Regions from separate parts of the Virgibacillus salinus genome, predicted to be linked through region 2. Evidence: riboswitches for the same ligand, from Rfam matches in the RefSeq annotation. Region 2 holds a riboswitch; each other region holds the start of a gene.
What was found. Region 2 has a riboswitch for cyclic di-GMP ahead of BLS02_RS05550 (anti-repressor SinI family protein). Riboswitches for the same ligand answer to the same signal wherever they lie in the genome.

Region 1 (4,882 bases), 260 kb from region 2:
TTCACATATATCAAGGCTTTATACCAATCTTCCATAAAAGTTTTATAGTATAATAGTTTTCCTTCATTATAAGATTTTAATACGTCCCGCTTCTTACTAGGAGCTGAATAAACGTTTATTTTGGAATGGTATGCATAACCTCTCATACTCTCATGATTATCTACAGGCATCTCAACATCTTTTTGGTGAATATAACCGATATGCTTTTCTCCATTTTTATAAATTAATGCTTCATACCAATTATTCAAGAATGTTTTATAGTACAATAAGCTACCTTCTTGATAAGATTTCAATGACTTACTAGTCCTGCTTGGACTTGAATGAATTAGCGTTTTGTTTAATGCATAACCTGATAAATTCTCTTGATTTTTCACAGGCTCTTCAATATCACCTTTATGGATATAACCGGTATATTTTACCCCGTTTTTATATATAATTGCTTCATACCATTTACTTAAAAATGTTTTATAGTAAAGCAAACTTCCTTCATCGTAGGATTTCAACGAGCTACTATTTTTACTAGGGTTAGAATGCACATGAGTTTTCTTTACAGCGTATCCTGATGAGCTTTTTTGGTTCTTAACAGGTGACTCCACATCATTGACATGAATGTACCCCGTGCGTTTATCCCCATTCACATAAACCAGTGCTTCATACCAATCTTCTAAATACGTTTTATAATATAGTATTTGTCCAGCCTCATACGACTTCAAGGATGAACTATCTCTACTAGGTCGCTTATATACATTAGTAGTAGAGTTTATCGAGACACCTTTTAGACTTTTTTGGTCTCCAACAGGTTCCTCCACATCAGAAGCGGATATATAACCTGTTTTTGCTTCTCCATTTATATATACTAAAGCTTCGTACCATCCATCAATGAACGTTTTATAATATAATGTTTTACCTTGCGGATAGTTTTTTATTATTTTTGAATTTTTATTTGCATTAGAATATATGTATGTTTTATTTTTTTGCGCAACACCTGATAAAGAGACAGGATTATTGGTAGGCTCTTGTACATCATTCAAATGAATGTATCCTATTCTAGCCTCACCATTTACATATACTAATGCCTCATACCAATTACTCAGAAATGTCTTATAATATAATATGTCACCTTTTGGATAACTTTTTAGTATTTCACTATTCTTGCTTGCAAAGGAATAGATATTAGTCTGACTGTTTGAAGCTATTCCTGACAAACTTTGCTGGTTCTGAACAGGTTCTTCCACATCATCATGAGATATGTAGCCTGTATGCGGTTGACCATCCACGTACACAATAGCTTTATACCAACCACTAATAAAAGCTTGATAATATAAAAGTTTTCCTTTTGGATAACTCTTCAGCGACACAGAGTCCTTAGAAGCTTTGGAGTAAACATGCGTTTTATCATTTAAAGCAATTCCAGAGAAAGAGCTTGGATTGTTCAGTGGCTCTTCTACTTCTTCTGCGATTATGTAACCTGTTGTTTCTTTCCCATCAGCATTTAATGTTATCTCGTACCAACCATTAGTGAATGTTTGATAAGATACTAATGTACCTTTTTCAATAGATTTCATTACAATAGAATTCTCAACTGGCTTTTGATAAACGTTCATGACATCAGGAATTACTACACCCTGAAGATCTTGTGTTTCGGGTTCGATCAATGTAACGTCATCTTTATGTACATATCCTTTCTTTGTTTCCTCGCCAATAATTACTTCTACATTTAACCAATTACCGTCATTTTCATCTTTCTGGTAATTGATAATAGTACCCAGTTCATATTCTATTAATACTTCTGATTCAACATCTTTATCGACATATACTTGAAGAGTTCCATCCATAGACACTGCTCTAGATGCTTCCACCTCTTCAGCAGATGTAAAGATAGGTTGACTCACCAATCCCATTAATACAATAAAAAATATAATATTTATTAATAGTTTATACCTCAAAAAACACCCCTCCATAATAATAGTTAGTCTTTATTATATCAGTTCAAAATTAATAAAAAAGGTTCAAAGTAAAGTATTAGTAAAGAATAATATAAAAATTTCATTTATATATTTTATAGTTTGTACCTTTGGGTTTTTCGCACACAACGCAAAAAAACCACTTACATGATGTAAGTGGATATTTCTATTTACCCCTTGATACCACAAGACTTAAGTTGGATGGAGCATAGCGGGCTCGAACCGCTGACCCTCGCGCTGCCAGCACGATGCTCTCCCAGCTGAGCTAATGCCCCGTTGAGTCAGACTTTATTATAAGCATTTTCTTTATTTTTTTCAAGGTATCAGATGATTTTAGAGTATCAGAAGGCGCAATCATACTGGCCACAACACATGTTAAATTTTTCGAAATATTTTTTCTTCCCTTTTGATATTCAACTTTCCGGAATTTTGAACGATATAGTTAGTATGAAACTTCTAATAAAAATAAGGGTTGATTGATGAGAAAAAAGTTGAATAACCTGCGATAACGGCAAACTTATTGAAAGGTAAGGACGCAGAGCCACGGGTCTAAGGTTTTATGACTATGATCGCCGGGTTACCGAAAAAGGATGAAAAGATTAGTAGTTAAGCTAATTAAAGTCTATCATTTTTGGTAGGCTATTTTTAATTATAGGAAAATCGGGAATTCTCAGTTATTCCCTATCTTCAAGGAGGTACATAATGATGGATAAGACATCAATTATTGGCATTTTTATCGGATTTTTAGCTATTGGGATAGGTATGACACTTAAAGGTGTTAATCCCGCAGCGTTAGTTAATCCTGCTGCTTTTATTATTATATTTTTCGGAACAGCTGCGTCTGTGTGTATTGCTTTTCCAATGGAAACGATTAAAAAGGTACCGAGACTATTTATAATACTATTTAAGGAAGATAAGCAGAACGATGTAAAACAAACTGTTGATAGATTTACTGAATGGGCAGAGCTTACTCGGAAAGAAGGAATACTATCGCTTGAGTCTAAAATAGAACAGGTGGATGACAGTTTTTTGTCGTCAGGCATCCAGTTGGCTGTTGATGGGCAATCAACGGAGTTTATTAGAGAGCTTATGTTAGAAAAAATTGACGCTATGGAAGAGAGGCATCAGAAAGGTGTTTCCGTCTTTTCACAGGCTGGTACATACGCTCCAACGCTTGGTGTGTTGGGGGCGGTTGTCGGTTTAATCGCTGCTTTAGGTGATATGAATGACATGGAGGCTTTAGGACATGCTATCTCTTCGGCTTTTATCGCAACTCTGTTTGGTATATTTTCTGGTTATGTATTGTGGCACCCTTTTGCAAACAAACTTAAAGAGAAATCAAAAAAAGAGGTGCTGATGAAACAAATCATAATTGAAGGTGTCTTATCCATAACAAATGGTGAATCCCCACAGCTGATTCGGGATAAATTAAGTTCATATTTATCTCCAAAAGAGTTATCGAAGTTAGACCAGGAGGGATCAGATGCGCAGAAAGAAAAAGAATGATGAAACTCATATGAGTGAATCCTGGTTGCTTCCTTATGCGGATTTATTAACGCTGCTCCTGGCATTATTCATAGTTTTATTTGCGATGAGTGAGCTAGATGCAAAAAAATATGAGGAGCTCTCTCGCGTGTTTAATAGTGAGTTTTCCGGGGGCGATGGGATACTAGAAGAAAGTAATAGCACAGTAGAGATGCCTCAGGATGTGGAAGAGGATGAAGAGGAGACTGAAAAACCTGAGGAAGAGGAAAAAGAAGAAAAGTTAAGTGACAGTGAACAAGAGTTAAATAGATTGGAATTGCTGCAGAAGAGAATAAATGAATATATAACTGAAAACAATCTTGCCGAAAAGTTAGGAACAAAGTTAACTGGAGAAGGATTATTAGTTACTATTATCAATGATGTAACATTTGATTCTGGAAGCGCGGTGGTGAGGGGAGAAGGCAGGAAAATTGCAAGTGCTATATCAACCTTTTTGTACACGGATCCACCACATCAAATAGTAGTCAGTGGACATACAGATGAACGGCCAATTCGTACTAGTAAATTCTCATCGAATTGGGATTTAAGTGTCATGCGAGCGGTTAACTTCATGCGTTTAATACTAGAGAATGACAAACTTGACCCAAGAACATTCAGTGCAAAGGGGTTTGGTGAACATAAACCACTAGTACCGAACACCAATGATCAAAATCGGGCAAAAAACAGACGAGTAGAAGTGCTGGTATTGCCTAATTATGATATTAAAGAAGAATTGTAGTGGTGCCTGTCACTTCCCGATTTTTGTCAATTTTTATCGATAAATAAACTAAAAGCTGGAGTCCATATAGGATTTCGGCTTTTCATATTATTGCTTCTTCTTAAACTTACTCCCTTTACTTTTTGCACGTAATTTTGCCATTAAATCAGATGTTTCTTCAGCTTCCTTTTGGGTGGTTGCTTCATCAATCGAAACAATCTGGTACTTATCGTCTATTTTTTCCATAATGAAGTACGTATTTTCGCTGCTGCCATTAGGTAATTCATCAACCGGAATGACCACTTCTTCCTTGGTTTCCTCAATGAGGATGACGGCTTTGTTATTGTCTTCAAATCGATCTAGTATTCCTCTCATGTTTTATCCTCCTGTACATGCTAAGCCTTGGCTTTTGATATCGGCTATCCGCGATGGACCAATTCCACTAACATCTGTTAAATCATCTACTGATTGATATGGACGTAATTTCATCAAATCCTCTGCACGTGCCGGACCGATATGGATAATTTCCTGCAATTTATTAGATGATGCATTGTTGATGTTAATACAGTCCCTAGTTGCTGTCTTATTTTCCGTGCTAGTTGATTGATTATTTGTATCATTATTGGATGAGTTATCTGAGGAATCGCTGTTACTTGGGCTGATTGTGCCATCTTCT
Region 2 (4,882 bases):
ATTGGTAAAGCTGTGATGACGTAGCGTTCTGGTGAGTTGCCAACAAATGAGAATGGATAACACGTCGTCATGGTCAATACTTCTTCTGGTGATGTTGAAACAATTATTGAGCGGTCTTCTGCATCAACAATCTCTGTGTTTACAATTTCATAGGAAAAGCTACCATATTCTAATTGTAACGTTAATGTGTCACCAAGTTCTAGTTCTCCCATTCTGCGAAACACTGTGTCACGGTGACCTGATAAGACAATTTGATCATTTTGCGTTGGAAATGCTGTACCTGCATAATGGCCAACTCCTTTTTCAAGTTCATCTTCGTCAGTTCCTTCTACAATGGGCAAATCTGCATCAAGTTGTGGTATATGTAATATTCCTACAGTTTCTCCAATAGAATGAGAAATGTTCTCCACTATAGTAGTAGACGTTTTTGCGGTGTCAGATGTTTCATAATTTTGTTCTGCGATTATAGTTTGAGCTTCTTCAAGACTATTTTCTTGTGCATGTTTTGTTCCGAGCCATTGGTATCCTCCAATTGATATGGTAACAAAACCTATTGCTAATAGTACTAAAGCGAGCTTCTTCATTTTTGCCTCCATTAAAAGATGACTTATATTGAATATAAGCCTATATCGAAAAGTTTTCAATAGCAGAAATGATTCAAATGACCTATATCGATAAAATATTTTCGGAAAATTACAAAACTAGTTGAATTATGACAAAACAAGACACCCAAAAACCCCCATAAATATAGTATAGTAGTCATTATAAAATGATGGTTCCTCAGAAAATAGCAAACTTATTGAAAAATGGGGGCGCAAAGTCACGGGTCTAAAGCTTTATAGCTATGGCGGCTGGACTGCCTGGGAATTTAAATGGGGGACGATAGGGATGATAAATGTAAAAAAGAACAGAGAGATTGATTATGAGTGGCTGGAACTGATGAAAGAGGCGAAAACTATCGGGTTAACTTTGGAGGAGGTTAGGTTGTTTTTGGCAGGAATTAAACAAAATGAATAAATAATTAAAAAAATTCTTGTGCTTTATATAGAACCATACACCTTTTTGTGTTATAATTTTTTTGAAAGAAGGTGTATTACTTGATCGGTGAAAAAATAAAGCAACTACGTCAAGAAAAAAAGATGTCGATTTCTGAACTCGCAGATAAAGCTGGTGTAGCCAAATCCTATTTAAGCTCTATTGAACGAAGCCTTCAAACTAATCCATCGATCCAGTTTATTGAAAAAATTAGTTCAGTACTGGGAGTCCCAGTGAATGAGTTAATATTAGAAGATAAATGGAAAGAGACAGAGGAACAATTAGATGGCGAGTGGTTGAAAATTGTTCAGGAAGCAATGGATTCGGGTGTCTCAAAAGAGCAATTTAAAGAGTACCTTGAGTTTACTAAGTGGCGAAAAGAACAGGATAAATAAGTGCTGACCGTAAAGCTAATGGCTTGCGGTTTTTTATTTTGCAAACAGAAATACTTTTTTACAGCTTAAGTGCAACAATGAGGTTTTATAAGAATCCCTTTTAACGATAAGTCGATGTAAGCAACAGATTATATAAAAATTTCATGTAACAAACGGATTGTTCAATCGTTTAATTATATAGAAGGGGGCGGGAGTTGATTGAAAAAAACCATATTTACAGATTTGTTTGAGGCATATCAACTTCCGCTGTACCGTTATTTATTGCAGATGAGCCGAAATAAACAGGTTGCTGAAGAGCTTTTGCAGGAGACGTTTTATCGGGCGATGATTTCGTTAGAAGTGAAAAATATGGCACAGGCAAAAGCGTGGCTTTTTAAGGTAGCTCGTAACCTTTACATCGATTGGACAAGAAAGTCGAAGTCAGAACAGCGTATGGTGGAACGAATTCAACTGGAACGTGCTGACATAGATAGTATCGGAAATCCTGAGGCGCAGTTAGAGAACCTTACGAAACAGGAACATATTGAAGAAGTTCTTTGTCGTTTGCCTGAACGAATGCGTACCATTCTTTACATACGTGAAATTCAAGGTTTTACATATCAGGAAGTGGCTACGGCTATGAATCTATCACTTAGTCAGGTTAAAACAACGCTGTTCCGTGCGAGGAAAAAGTTTCGGTATTATGATCAGCTGCTGAAGGGAGAATGTTCAGATGAAAGATGATAATGTTTTGGAAGGTTGGGAAGAGAAAGACCAAGCTAATTTAGATAAAAAGAGCGCGAGAAGGATGGTGTGGCGAACAAGACTATCAATTGGATTTACTGTTATTAGAACAATTCTGCTTATTTTTCTGATTTATATAGCTTATATGATTCCTGTGGGCATGTATTATGATATGTCAGGCAAACAAGCAGAATTTGACAGGCTTGTAACAACTCTTGTTGAAACAAGGTATTCTGGAGTGGAAGTTAACCATAGGTATAGTGCGCATGCGGAAATTAATTCTTTCCTGACACAGTCAACTACATTAAAGCTTTACCGTAATGTCGGGGAGTGGGATGTGGTTATTGGTGAAGTTCAAGCGGAAAAGCATTTGTTTGGCAAGGTGAGTTACTCGTTAAATTTTGATGAAAAATATTTATATGAGAACAAAGTCCGCAATTTTGCCATACCACCGAAGATACTAGGAAGGGAAAGTTCGAATGCAGAGTCAGGGAGTAAAGAACATTTGAGAAAGCAGCTAACGAAAATAGATGAAGGTCATGTTGCCCAAGCGCAATTTTCTGTAAAAACACCAATGAAATCCAGAGCATTATTAGATAAGCTAGAAGCATATGACATCCAGGTTTACCGCATGCCAGTTTATGGTGGCGAGTTAACAGAATTTGAGACATCTAGCCATGGAAGTGGTCAATTAACATTTGTCCAGTCCCTATTGCTAAGGCCTCAAATTACTTATGATGATAAGAACAGGCATTCATCCTCTGTTAGTCCTCTTAATAAAGTAACGATAGAACAATCAATTGATCAATTTTACGAGGATATTAAGTGGCTTACTGAAAATGGGAATTACAGTGGTAAAGATATTGATCAAAAGCGTCTGAAGTATTTACGGGAAAATGGAATAAAGGTATATGGTGCTGTCGTGACTGGGCCAATTCGTGAGATTGAAAAATTACTGGATGAGGAACAATTCCATCAGTTTTACTTAGGCGGAGTTGAAGTGTGGAACTGGTATGAGAATTAAGGTGAATTTATTATGAAAAAATATTTCTTTTGGCTGCTTCCGATTAGTTGGATGGGGATAATTTATTATTCCTCAGCACAGCCTTATGAAGATCAGGATGTTAAGCCGCTTTTGACAAATATGGTTGATTTATCCTTTTTAACGCCTTTCGTTGATTGGATATCTTTTACCTATCATCATTCAGAGGTAAGTGTCGCAGTATTGGGGACAGCGGGTTTCGTTGAGTTCTTCCTGCGAAAAGGCGCACATGTTGGAGTATTCTTTGTGCTGATGTGTTTATTTTATATCGCTTTGAACAGATCATGTGATATGAAGTTCCGTTCACTTATTACAATATCGTTTTGCTTAACAGTTGCATATGCTGGATTAGACGAATTCCATCAAGGGTTCACAGCTAATCGAACACCGTATTTAGGTGATGTTGTTCTGGATGGAGTCGGCGCTGCATTAGCCACTATATGTTTAATGTTGGTTAAATGGAAAACAGCCACAAAATAAATCCTGATACGAATATTTTATAGAAAACTTGACTTATCGCCAAGCCATAATGGTGAAAGCTCTAGTTGCACTTATTTGTACTTCCTTAACTGCTAAAAAAAGTCTAGTATCCGACATCATTCGACAACATAACTGTTTTAAACATGGTATAATAGTCTTGCATTTTGACAAAAGGCGGTATAAAAATGGTAGAGCAGGAACGATATAAAAATATGCTGAAAAGGATGATAGACGAAACGGAGAATTTGAAATTTCAATCATCCGAGGAACTGATACAGGCGTTAATCCAAGAATTAACAAATGGAAAAACGAATACGAACAAAGTGTCAAATTGAATCTATAAACTACATTGCTATTTTAGCGAATGTAGTTTTTCTTTTAAGGGTTGATTCAATTTCATATTCAAAAATCAAGCAGTAAAACCAATCTATTTGTAAATGTGCTAGGCTTGTTGATTTCCGTTGCAGGCGGGCGCTTTCCTCAGACATGGCTTGATCCTCCTCGTGCTATCGCAAATGAATTTATAATAAGCCTTTTAATTTTTAGCGGACACAGGAGACGCTATTTCTTTAAAAAATCGTCTTTTCGAAGTTATCCGGACACAGAAGCCCTTATTTTACATATATCATGCTTAATAGAGGGGATTTGTAACAAATAAGGTCCCTGATGTCCGCAAAACCTGTATGAAGTGAAAACACCTCTCTAATTCGATTACAAATCCAATCCATTTACATGATAGCTGGCGGCAGCACACTCGGCAGCCATGTTGGTTCTTAACTGCATAAGTGCAACTAAGCTTATCTATATTAAGGATTCGATAAGGCAAGTTTTCTAATAGTGGTTGGTTTCTAGACAGGTGCATTATTGGTATGCTACCTTAAAGATTAGCAAATACAAAGGGCTGATGAATATATGAAGCGTTCGTTATTTATAAAAAATGCCACTATATTTACTGAATCAGAAGGCATTGTTAAAGGTTCAATACTTTTAGAGGATAGTAAAATAAAAGAAATACATAATAAAGTGAAAGCAACACCTCCAGAAAATGCGCAAATCATCGATGGGCAAGGATTAAATCTTATACCCGGATTCATCGATGGACACATTCATGGTGCGGCAGGCGCAGACGTGATGGATTCAACTGAGGAAGCATTGGATACGATGGCAGAAGTTTTACCAAAAGAAGGTACGACCAGTTTTTTAGCAA
Region 3 (4,882 bases), 980 kb from region 2:
TTAGTGTCTATAATATAACACACTTCACCTTTACTGGCCACACTTTTCTGGCCAATTGATAAATAAATTGAATTTAGAACCATCGTTTAGAATGATTTGGATACCTACTTTTGATGTTTCTATTTCCAATCTTTCAAACGTGTTGACAAAATGTAAGACTTCATTTAATTCTTCGGGGAATTTTCCTTGTTGAATATCTTTAACAGAATCACATATCATTCTTTCAAATTGTTTGATTTCCATTTCAACATCATCCTTTTTTCATAATAAATAAGCACAGTCCTGAAGACTGTGCTTAAAAACCTCATTTACTTATGGTACGGTTCCCCCCAATTAATCCTAAACCCACGATAAATCTGCTCCAACAATATAAGCCTCATCACCTGGTGCGGAAATGTCATTTTGGAAAATGATAATGCAAGATCACTCCGCTTTTGGACTTCATCACTAATGCCTAATGATCCGCCGATAACAAATGCAAGCTTACTTTTCCCGTAGGTGGCAAGCTCGTCCATTTTGGCTGCGAGCTGTTCAGAACTTAGCATTTTGCCATTGATTTCGAGGGTTATGACATGGGTATCCTGCTTGATGTTAGCGAGAATGCGTTCGCCTTCCTTTTGTTTTACTTCGATCATTTCAGCGTCGCTCATATTTTCCGGGGCTTTTTCATCGGCGACTTCGGTAATTTGAACTTTTGCATATGTACTTAATCGTTTGAGATATTCCTCAATGCCCTGCTTGAGGTATTTTTCCTTTAATTTTCCTACTGTGATAATTTTTATGTTCATTCAAATTCATTCCTTTATGGACTTCGTTTGTTTACATTGTAACAAAGAATGACGATACCGTATTCCAGTATCGCCATTTCACTCAGTTATTCAGACTTCCTCTCTTCTTCTCGTTGTTTCGTCATGAAAAGGGACAGTGGTTGTTCTGATCCAGTCATCAATTTATAGACATATGTGGAAGTAAGGTTATAACTGTTTTCAATACTTTCTGCTATATAGTTAGTTCGTTCAAAAAGAATAGATCGAAACTGATCAATTTGCCTTAACGTTTTCTCCATCAGGGCTTCCTGGTTTTCCAACCGGTTTATAACTTGATCCTGGTTATCGTCTTGTGTGGATATCCACTCTGACATCTCTTTGTTAAGATCATATAATTCACTCATGTGTGATGCGAGTGCCTGGCTTGAGGTTTCATATTTTCCTAGCTGATCTACAATAGCCTGATTCGATTCGCCTAAGAGATTGACTTGTTCTGCAATCTCCTTATTTAATAGTCCACCGTTCTCCAGAATAGCTTGTAACTTTGCATTGTTTCTATCTAGGGTTGTCAGCCATTGCACAGCCTGATTCTCGAAATTTTGGTGCTGAAGGTTACTTTCTTTTAATACTTCCAGCTGTTTGCCAACCTCCTGCCATCTGCCTGCTTGCGTATTAGTTTGTTGGTGGTATAACGATTTTAAGTCACGGAATGAATTGGATAATGATTTATTTAGCTCTTTCTGTTCTTTTATCATCTCGGAGAAATAATCTACGCGAAAGTATCCTTGGTTCGGCTCCAGAATATCGCTGCCATTCATAAAGACATCTGGATGATCATCATTATTAATATATAATCCCATCGCTTGCTCACTTCCTTATTCATATTATTGTATTATCCTATGCGTATTATGAAAAGACGGGACAATAATCCAGGTGAATCAAGTTTAAAATTCTCCAGTATCTTTTCATTATTTTTGCGTTAATTCAGTATATATAGTATATTGTGAATAATATCTTTTATAGAATAAACTGTGTTAGTACCATCACATCATGTACGAAATGGCAAAATCATTGAAAAATGATGACGCAAAGCTACAGGGACTAAGTTGGATATTCCAATAAGTCAGCCAGCTTTCGAATACACTCCTTATTCCTGGAAGGGGGATGTGATTTGGATATAGAAGATGTTCTTAAGATTATTAACGATGATATTAAAATGCTCAAATCTTTGATGTATCAAGTTAAAGCGAATGGAAGTGAGTTTACAGATCCTTCATTAATACAAGTTAGTCAATTATTAGATGTGAAGCTCAACCAACGAAATGATCTAATGTCTTTTTGTGCAAATGAACTAGATTAATTCTAAATTCATGTTTTTGTGGTACTAACACTGCCTCTCTATACTCCGTACACTATTGGGGTATAGCTTTTTTTGTATTTAAGTATGGTAAAATAATAGAGTAATTATTTCATAAATTTTATCGTTGGATGTGAAACTATGAGTATCGAAAATAAACCAAATATGTGGATAATAAATATGCTGTTAATTCCTATCCGCTTCTTTACTAGAAATCGTTCGAAAATAGTAATTGAACGCAATGATACACTTCATATGGAACCACCTTATATTATTTTATCCAACCACGTAAATAACTGGGATCCACTGATTCTGAATAGTTATGTAAAAGAACCGATTTCTTTCATTGCTGCTGACCCTCTTTTTCGAAATCCTTTCTTAAAAAGAATATTAAACTATGTTGGTGCCATTCCAAAGATGAAATTCAAAAATGATACAAGCACGATAAGAGGTGTGCTGAAAGCTAAAAAGCATAATCGGGTTATTGGTATTTTTCCAGAGGGGAACCGTAATTGGGATGGTGACACCGAGCCGCTTATTTATTCAACAGCGAAACTAGTCAAGCTGTTAGACATTCCAGTTGTAGTTGCAACTATTCGCGGTGGCCATCTTACTCATCCAAGGTGGGCAGATAAACATCGCAAAGGCTTAATCTCTATTTCCTATAAAAAAGAATGGGATCAGGGAGCTTTTTCAAACGATTCACCTGACGTCATAAACCAAAAGCTAACCGAAGCGCTTTACCATAATGAAATGGAATGGCAGTCCGAGATTGCGAGTGAATATCAGGGGAAAAATCTAGCAAACTACTTGGAACGCCTGTTGTTTGTTTGTCCACATTGTAGAATACCTGGACAGCTGCATTCGCACGATGACCTGTTTGAATGTCAGAGCTGTGATTATACCGTTCGTTACACACTTTTAGGAAATTTTGAAGAAGTAACACACCCCATCTATTATTCTACTCCTCGTGATTGGAATAAATGGCAGCTTGAATTTTTGAAAGAGACATTACTTGACCCGGATTGGCAGCAGAACTGGAATGAGGCAATGCAGGACCATGTAAAGCTGTTTATATCTTGGGACAATGAACCATTCCGGCTTATTTCTAAAGGGGATTTGAAGTGGAACAATAAAACAATCACTTTTAACGGTGATAACCAGGAGCAATATGCTTTTGCATTTCGGGACCTAGAAGGGATTAATATACAGTTTCATCATAAGCTGGACTTTTTTTATGAAAATCAATTTTACCGAATTGTATTTTATCAGCCCAACACCTCGGCATACAAATGGCTAATGGCAATCAAAACCGCACAGGCATTGGAATCTAAACAGACCAAGGAGGTTATCTCATGAGTAACTCCTGGTCATTAGTACTCGATTTTGCTCTTTTATCTTTTTTAATAGTTATTGCCGCTGTATTAAAAGCGAGAATTCCAGCCTTGCGGAAATTAATTGTGCCAACGTCAATGATTGCGGGTTTCATGGGGCTAATCGTCGGACCTGAACTATTAGGGTGGATAAACTTTGATAAGGATTTACTTGGAAACCTGGTTTACCATCTAATGGCAATTGGCTTTATTGCTTTATCGTTAAAAGAACGGGAAATTGAAAACAGCCCGGCAATCCTTAACTCAGGCCTTATGATTGTTTCCACGTATTTAATTCAGGGATTGGTCGGTTTTGGTTTATTCATGATCCTTGTCGAAACATTTTATCCGGACTTTTTCCCAGGTGTTGGACTATTGCTGCCACTCGGATTCGGTCAAGGACCTGGACAAGCATATTCGATAGGTACACAGTGGGAAGAACTGAGACTAGTTGGTGGCGGGAACCTTGGTTTAACGATTGCCGGGATAGGCTTTATCTGGGCGACGGTTGTCGGGATTATCCTGATGAACCTATTAGCCCGTAACAAAAAATTCCAGAAAACCGAATCTGGACCAGTCAAAACACATAAACAAATGGTAGAAAGGTCCGAGCCAGATGAAATTTCATTAAGTGATGCAATCGATAAGCTAACCTATCAAATAGCATTAATCGGCTTCATTTACCTTGTTACATATTTAACAATATACGGGTTAGACAAAGTATTGACGCCACTCGGAACATTTGGAGCAACTTTTGCCCAGCTAATCATTGGATTCCACTTTTTAATCGGAAGCTTGTACGCGATGTTTTTCCGAACTGTTTTAAATAGATTAAAAAATGCTGGACTTCAGCTTGAACATTCACCGAACAACTTTTTACTGCAGCGAATTTCCGGTTTTTCGTTCGATTACATGATAACCGCATCAATCGCTGCTATTTCGATTTATGCATTACAGGAGTATGCTGTCCCGATTCTGATATTAACTACTTTAGGCGGCTTCGTAACCATCGCATTTTTACTTTGGATTGGACCACGCGTATTTCCTGAGGATAAGCTGCCAAACGTATTAGGATTTTACGGAATGCAAACCGGTACCATATCAACTGGAATGGCACTATTAAAGGCAGTTGATCCAAAATTCCAATCCAATACAGCAGATAATATGGTGATGGGTAGTGCGACAGCAATAATGTTTGGATTTCCTTTATTACTGCTCTTAAATGTGCCAATCGTTGGGTATGTTCAGAACCAGCCAATCATGTATGTCTATACACTTATTGGATTACTTGTTTATTTCCTGGCGCTAGTTGGTGCCTTGCTTTACAGAACACGAAAAACGGTATAGGGAGTTGGATGGAGCGGGTTCCGTTACCTATCACAAAG
Region 4 (4,882 bases), 370 kb from region 2:
ATTTGTGCGCGTATCTTTACGTGTTCCAAAAGCATCTCTATTATCTCCGGCTGATCTACTTTTGCATACTGGGCGTATGCAGGTAAAAGAAATTCCTCTTCTTCTCGAAAATGCTGTTGCCCATTTGGATTCCAAAATTGATCGGTTTCCTGCTTAATTTCTTCTATTGTTAAACGGCTTTCATCTGTTCCAGCTCGTTTTAGCTTCAGTGCTAAGTGCAGCCCAATCATATGGTGACGTGACAGAGGTTGTAGTGACTCATGACGTTTAATGCCTTTACGGTTTGCCATTATAATCCTCCTCTTGTGCCTATCCAATTTTTTCCTCATTATAGCATTTTCAGGATTAGGGACAAGCACCTGACCCTCCGTCCCGGGTTAATGAAATTCTAGTTTTAGGTAAGTATATAAATAAGTTCGAAATCAATTCATTTACATATTGGGTTTGATACTTTATAATCAATTAGACATTATTCCGATAAGATTACTGGGGGTATAAATATGAAAAAATTATTTTATTTGTTGGTACTGGCAAGTTTAGTGGCTGTTATATCGGCATGTGGATCTGGCGAAGAGCAGCAAAATAACAGTGCAGATAATGAATCAGGAGAAAAAACGGCTAGTTTATATGATCAAGTTATGGAAAAAGGTGTTCTTACTGTAGGAACGGAAGGCACATATGCTCCGTTTACATTCCATAATGCAGAAGACAAATTAACTGGCTATGATGTAGAAGTCATCCGGGAAGTTGCAAATAGAATGGATGTTGACGTTGAATTCATGGAAACAAAATGGGATTCGATGTTTGCAGGCTTGAATTCAAAACGATTTGATCTTATCGCTAACCAGGTAGGAATCAATGAAGAACGTAAGGCGAACTATGACTTTTCCGTGCCTTACACATATTCATCAGCAGTGGTTGTTACACCTAAAGATAATGAAAGTATTGATTCGTTTGACGATTTAAAAGGGAAAAAGTCCGCACAGTCCCTTACAAGTAACTTTGAAGAGATTGCTAAAGAAAATGGGGCGGAAATCGTTAGTATTAAAGGTTTAGCTCAATCAATTGAATTGCTGAAGCAAAGTAGAGCAGATGTAACAGTGAATGACAGACTCGCCGTCCTCGACTATATCCAGCAGCAGGGATCAGAGCAAATTAAAATTGCTGCCAAACAGGATGATGCTTCCAAAACGGCATTTGCTTTTAATAAAGGGAATGAGGAACTAGTTAATGCGGTTGATAAACAATTGAAGGCAATGAAAGAAGATGGCACACTAGCTAAAATTGCAAAAGAATGGTTTGGTGAAGATGTTTCTTCCAAGTAATATATTATTTACCATAGATGCAACGATGGGAGGCTGGGAGTTATTCAAAAACTCTTTGCTTCCAATGATTTTAGGCGGGATTCAATATACAATCCCGCTTACTTTAATAGCATTTACCGTTGGCTTATTGTTCGCACTATTGCTTGCCATCATGCGGCTTTCCAAATCAGCATTTCTCCGCGCACCGTCTATTGCAATTGTATCGGCAGTCAGAGGGACGCCCTTGCTTGTTCAATTATTTATTGTGTTTTATGGGCTGCCAAGTCTTGATGTAACGATTGACCCTTTTCCAAGTGCGGTTATTGCATTTTCGATTAACGTAGCGGCATATGCATCAGAAATTATTCGTGCTTCTATTTTATCTATTTCAAAGGGTCAATGGGAGGCCGCATATACGATTGGGATGACCCAAAATACAGCGCTTAGGCGAATAATTCTTCCTCAAGCGACAAGGGTATCCGTGCCACCGTTATCCAATACGTTTATCAGTCTGGTGAAGGATACGTCGCTTGCTTCGTTAATTCTTGTCACGGAGTTGTTCAGGAAGGCACAAGAGATTGCGGCTGTAACATACGATTTCATGCTTATATATATTGAAGCGGCATTTTTATATTGGGTTGTTTGCTTTCTGTTGTCACTTGTTCAGCAGGCAATCGAAACCCGACTGGAGCGTCATATTTCTTCCTAGGAAGGTGAATTATCTGTGTATTTAACTGTGAATGGCTTGACCAAATCATTTGGAGAGTTGGAAGTATTGAAAGACATAAATTTAACAATCGAAAAAGGAAAAGTATTATCAATTATAGGTCCTTCAGGTTCAGGGAAAACAACACTACTTCGCTGCCTGAATGCATTGGAACAGCCAAATGAAGGAACCTTTTCATTTCATGATTCTTTTAATCTGGATTTTTCCAACAAAATCCATAAACGGGATGTATTGAAATTGAGAAGAAAGTCCGGGATGGTGTTCCAATCCTATAATCTTTTTCCACATAAAACTGCACTGGAGAATGTGACAGAGGGTCCCATTATTGTGCAAAGAGGTAAGAAGGAAGAGGAGCAAAACAGGGCAATAGAGTTGCTTACAAAAGTAGGGTTAAAGGATAAAGCAAATCTTTACCCAAATCAGTTATCCGGCGGTCAGCAGCAACGGGTTGGTATTGCACGAGCATTGGCAATTAAACCTGAACTGATGTTATTTGATGAACCTACTTCTGCATTAGACCCAGAGTTAATCGGAGAAGTATTATCCGTCATCAAAGACCTGGTAAAAGAAAATTGGACAATGGTTGTCGTAACCCACGAATTACAATTTGCCGAACAGGTATCCGATGAAGTCCTGTTTATGGATGAAGGTTATATCGTCGAACAAGGTCCTCCAAGTCAAGTGCTTAAGGAACCAAAAGAAGAGCGGACGAAGCAGTTTCTGAAAAGGATACTGAATCCAGCGTAACGGACCAGGGTTCTGGGTATGAATGTAAAAAGCCGAAATTCCATTTAGGAGGAATTTCAGCTTTTTTGACAAGTAAGAAAGTGTAGATACTTTCTTACTGCATAATTGCAACTAAGGCTTATCTATATTAAAGCTTGGCGATAAGCCAAGTTTTCTAATGGGGCGAGGGGCGACCTCGGGATTGGCATTAATGGGACGAGGAACCTGACCCTCCGTCCCGTTGAATAGCTTTTCTCGCCAATTTATCTGCGTAGTTATTTTTATCAGGTATCCACTTGATAAAAAAGTATGGAAAGCTGCTTGAATTATCTCTAATTTTCTCAAGTAAGGGGAGAAAGGTTTGATTTTTCGTGAAATCTTTTTCAATTGTATCTACTACTAGCTTTGAATCCGACCGAAATGACAGTATTTCATCTGGAAAATTTTCCAGGCAAATTTCCAATGCTTTTAACACAGCATGAAATTCTGCTTCATGGTTAGACATTTCTCCTAATGGAAATGAATATTCGTATATTTTTCCGTTTGCTTTTATATAAACACCAGCACCACTAATTCCCGGGTTGCCATTTGATGCCCCATCTGTGTAAACATTAATCAATGCTTTTATCTCCTTTTTAAGCGAGTCTTGTAAAGAAATTATATCAGTTTAGCGTACAGTTTACCTGAATTATTTTGCTCCGCAAAGAAATTAGCTTTTATAAACAGGCATAAAGAATCATTAAAAACCGTGACTATATACACGGTAATACAACTAACAACATAAATTGTACGAAAGGGCAAAATCGTTGAAAAGCGATGACGCAAAACTACAGGGGCTAAAGTCGGATGACAATGCTTGCCAGATATCGAATACGACCTCCGTCGATTTATGGCATTGCAAGCAGGAATATGTTTGAAGAAATTTTACTATCGTGGTAGGTTTTTTTGGCATCAATTAAGACTGAGGGAATTATCAACTGTTGTTTCCGATTGTCTTGATGAGAGATTCAAACATGAGCTTGAACAGAAAATTAATTATCATGAAGAAGCAGCAATGAACTACATAGTGAAAGACAAAAAAAGCGCCTGAATGGTGCTTTTTTTGATTAAATTGCTATTACTTCTATGAAGTTAAAAGATAGTCTCTATTACCCTAATCAATAACCATATTAGGTAAACATAACCATTTATCATAAAATTAAAACAATTCTAATTAATCATGAAATTATCGGTCTACTAATCTATAATAAAACTATCAAATTAAATAGGAGGTATAATATTGAAGAAAAAGTATATTGTTCCTGTTGTTCTGTCTTCAGCGCTATTAATTGGCTCGGTCACAGTGAGTGACGTGTTAGCTAAACCGCAAGACTCTAGTTTTAGCAGTGTGCAAGAAGAGAAGAAGTGGAATGCAAATGCGAATGTCCCTATATTTGTTAAGGGAAAAGTCGCAAAAAAGTTTAAAGACAGCAATGCCTCAAATGCGGTTAATTTCCTGAAGCAAAATGAAAAAAGGTTTGGGATTAAGAATCCAGAGGAAAATCTAAAGGTTAAAGATGTTCAAAAAGATGATCTTGGAATGACACACATTCGCTTTGATCAAACGAAAAATGGAGTGCCTGTAGAAGGTACAGAAATAATTGTTCACTTTAACAAGAAAAATGAGGTTGTTGCAGTAAATGGCAACCATAATAAAGTAGTTGAAGGTAATGTTATTAACACCAATCCTTCCGTTGACATCAGCGAAGCTATACACCAAGCTAAGTCATCAGTGAATGCTCCAGAAAAACTTGCGTATAAACCTACCTCTGACCTCGTTGTTTATTCATTCGAAGGAGAAAGTAATCTAGCCTATAAAATTAATGTTAATTTCCTTGGTGACAAACCTGGCAACTGGTTTGTATTTGTTGATGCCAAATCGGGAGATGTCATTGATAAGTATAATGCGTTATTGCATGCCGATGAAATCGAAAAGAAGGCACACAAAGGTGTAGGCGAAGGGGTGCACGGTGCAAAGCGACAGCTTCACACAACGATGGAAATACAACCTGATGAAAGCACCACATTTAAGTTATATGATGAATCACATAATAGTCTAGAAGGTATTTACACATATGATTATAAC

Region 1: linked by a shared signal. The riboswitch ahead of motA (flagellar motor stator protein MotA) and the one ahead of BLS02_RS05550 (anti-repressor SinI family protein) in region 2 are both predicted to bind cyclic di-GMP.
Region 3: linked by a shared signal. The riboswitch ahead of BLS02_RS01085 (Spo0E family sporulation regulatory protein-aspartic acid phosphatase) and the one ahead of BLS02_RS05550 (anti-repressor SinI family protein) in region 2 are both predicted to bind cyclic di-GMP.
Region 4: linked by a shared signal. The riboswitch ahead of BLS02_RS18730 (hypothetical protein) and the one ahead of BLS02_RS05550 (anti-repressor SinI family protein) in region 2 are both predicted to bind cyclic di-GMP.

Annotation. Positions count from the first base shown of each region.
Region 1 covers NZ_FNKD01000001.1:929,158-934,039, forward strand. The annotation lists gene BLS02_RS04390 (M14 family metallocarboxypeptidase) at 1-1,946, opposite strand, end outside; tRNA gene BLS02_RS04395 (tRNA-Ala) at 2,167-2,239, opposite strand; cyclic di-GMP riboswitch class I at 2,465-2,549, shown strand; gene motA (flagellar motor stator protein MotA) at 2,670-3,470, shown strand; gene motB (flagellar motor protein MotB) at 3,448-4,227, shown strand; gene BLS02_RS04410 (DUF3006 domain-containing protein) at 4,315-4,581, opposite strand; gene BLS02_RS04415 (MBL fold metallo-hydrolase) at 4,585-4,882, opposite strand, start outside.
Region 2 covers NZ_FNKD01000001.1:1,188,273-1,193,154, forward strand. The annotation lists gene BLS02_RS05545 (class D sortase) at 1-584, opposite strand, end outside; cyclic di-GMP riboswitch class I at 780-864, shown strand; gene BLS02_RS05550 (anti-repressor SinI family protein) at 889-1,017, shown strand; gene BLS02_RS05555 (helix-turn-helix domain-containing protein) at 1,098-1,430, shown strand; gene BLS02_RS05560 (RNA polymerase sigma factor) at 1,629-2,153, shown strand; gene BLS02_RS05565 (anti sigma factor C-terminal domain-containing protein) at 2,143-3,177, shown strand; gene BLS02_RS05570 (VanZ family protein) at 3,190-3,675, shown strand; gene BLS02_RS18895 (hypothetical protein) at 3,861-4,010, shown strand; gene BLS02_RS18900 (hypothetical protein) at 4,020-4,163, opposite strand; gene nagA (N-acetylglucosamine-6-phosphate deacetylase) at 4,588-4,882, shown strand, end outside.
Region 3 covers NZ_FNKD01000001.1:207,682-212,563, reverse strand. The annotation lists gene BLS02_RS01100 (hypothetical protein) at 31-243, opposite strand; gene rlmH (23S rRNA (pseudouridine(1915)-N(3))-methyltransferase RlmH) at 309-788, opposite strand; gene BLS02_RS01090 (hypothetical protein) at 875-1,627, opposite strand; cyclic di-GMP riboswitch class I at 1,819-1,906, shown strand; gene BLS02_RS01085 (Spo0E family sporulation regulatory protein-aspartic acid phosphatase) at 1,939-2,127, shown strand; gene BLS02_RS01080 (lysophospholipid acyltransferase family protein) at 2,266-3,483, shown strand; gene BLS02_RS01075 (sodium/glutamate symporter family protein) at 3,480-4,844, shown strand.
Region 4 covers NZ_FNKD01000001.1:819,750-824,631, forward strand. The annotation lists gene BLS02_RS03935 (hemerythrin domain-containing protein) at 1-290, opposite strand, end outside; gene BLS02_RS03940 (amino acid ABC transporter substrate-binding protein) at 501-1,325, shown strand; gene BLS02_RS03945 (amino acid ABC transporter permease) at 1,309-2,013, shown strand; gene BLS02_RS03950 (amino acid ABC transporter ATP-binding protein) at 2,029-2,778, shown strand; gene BLS02_RS03955 (ribonuclease HI family protein) at 2,966-3,376, opposite strand; cyclic di-GMP riboswitch class I at 3,544-3,628, shown strand; gene BLS02_RS18730 (hypothetical protein) at 3,614-3,847, shown strand; gene BLS02_RS03960 (M4 family metallopeptidase) at 4,037-4,882, shown strand, end outside.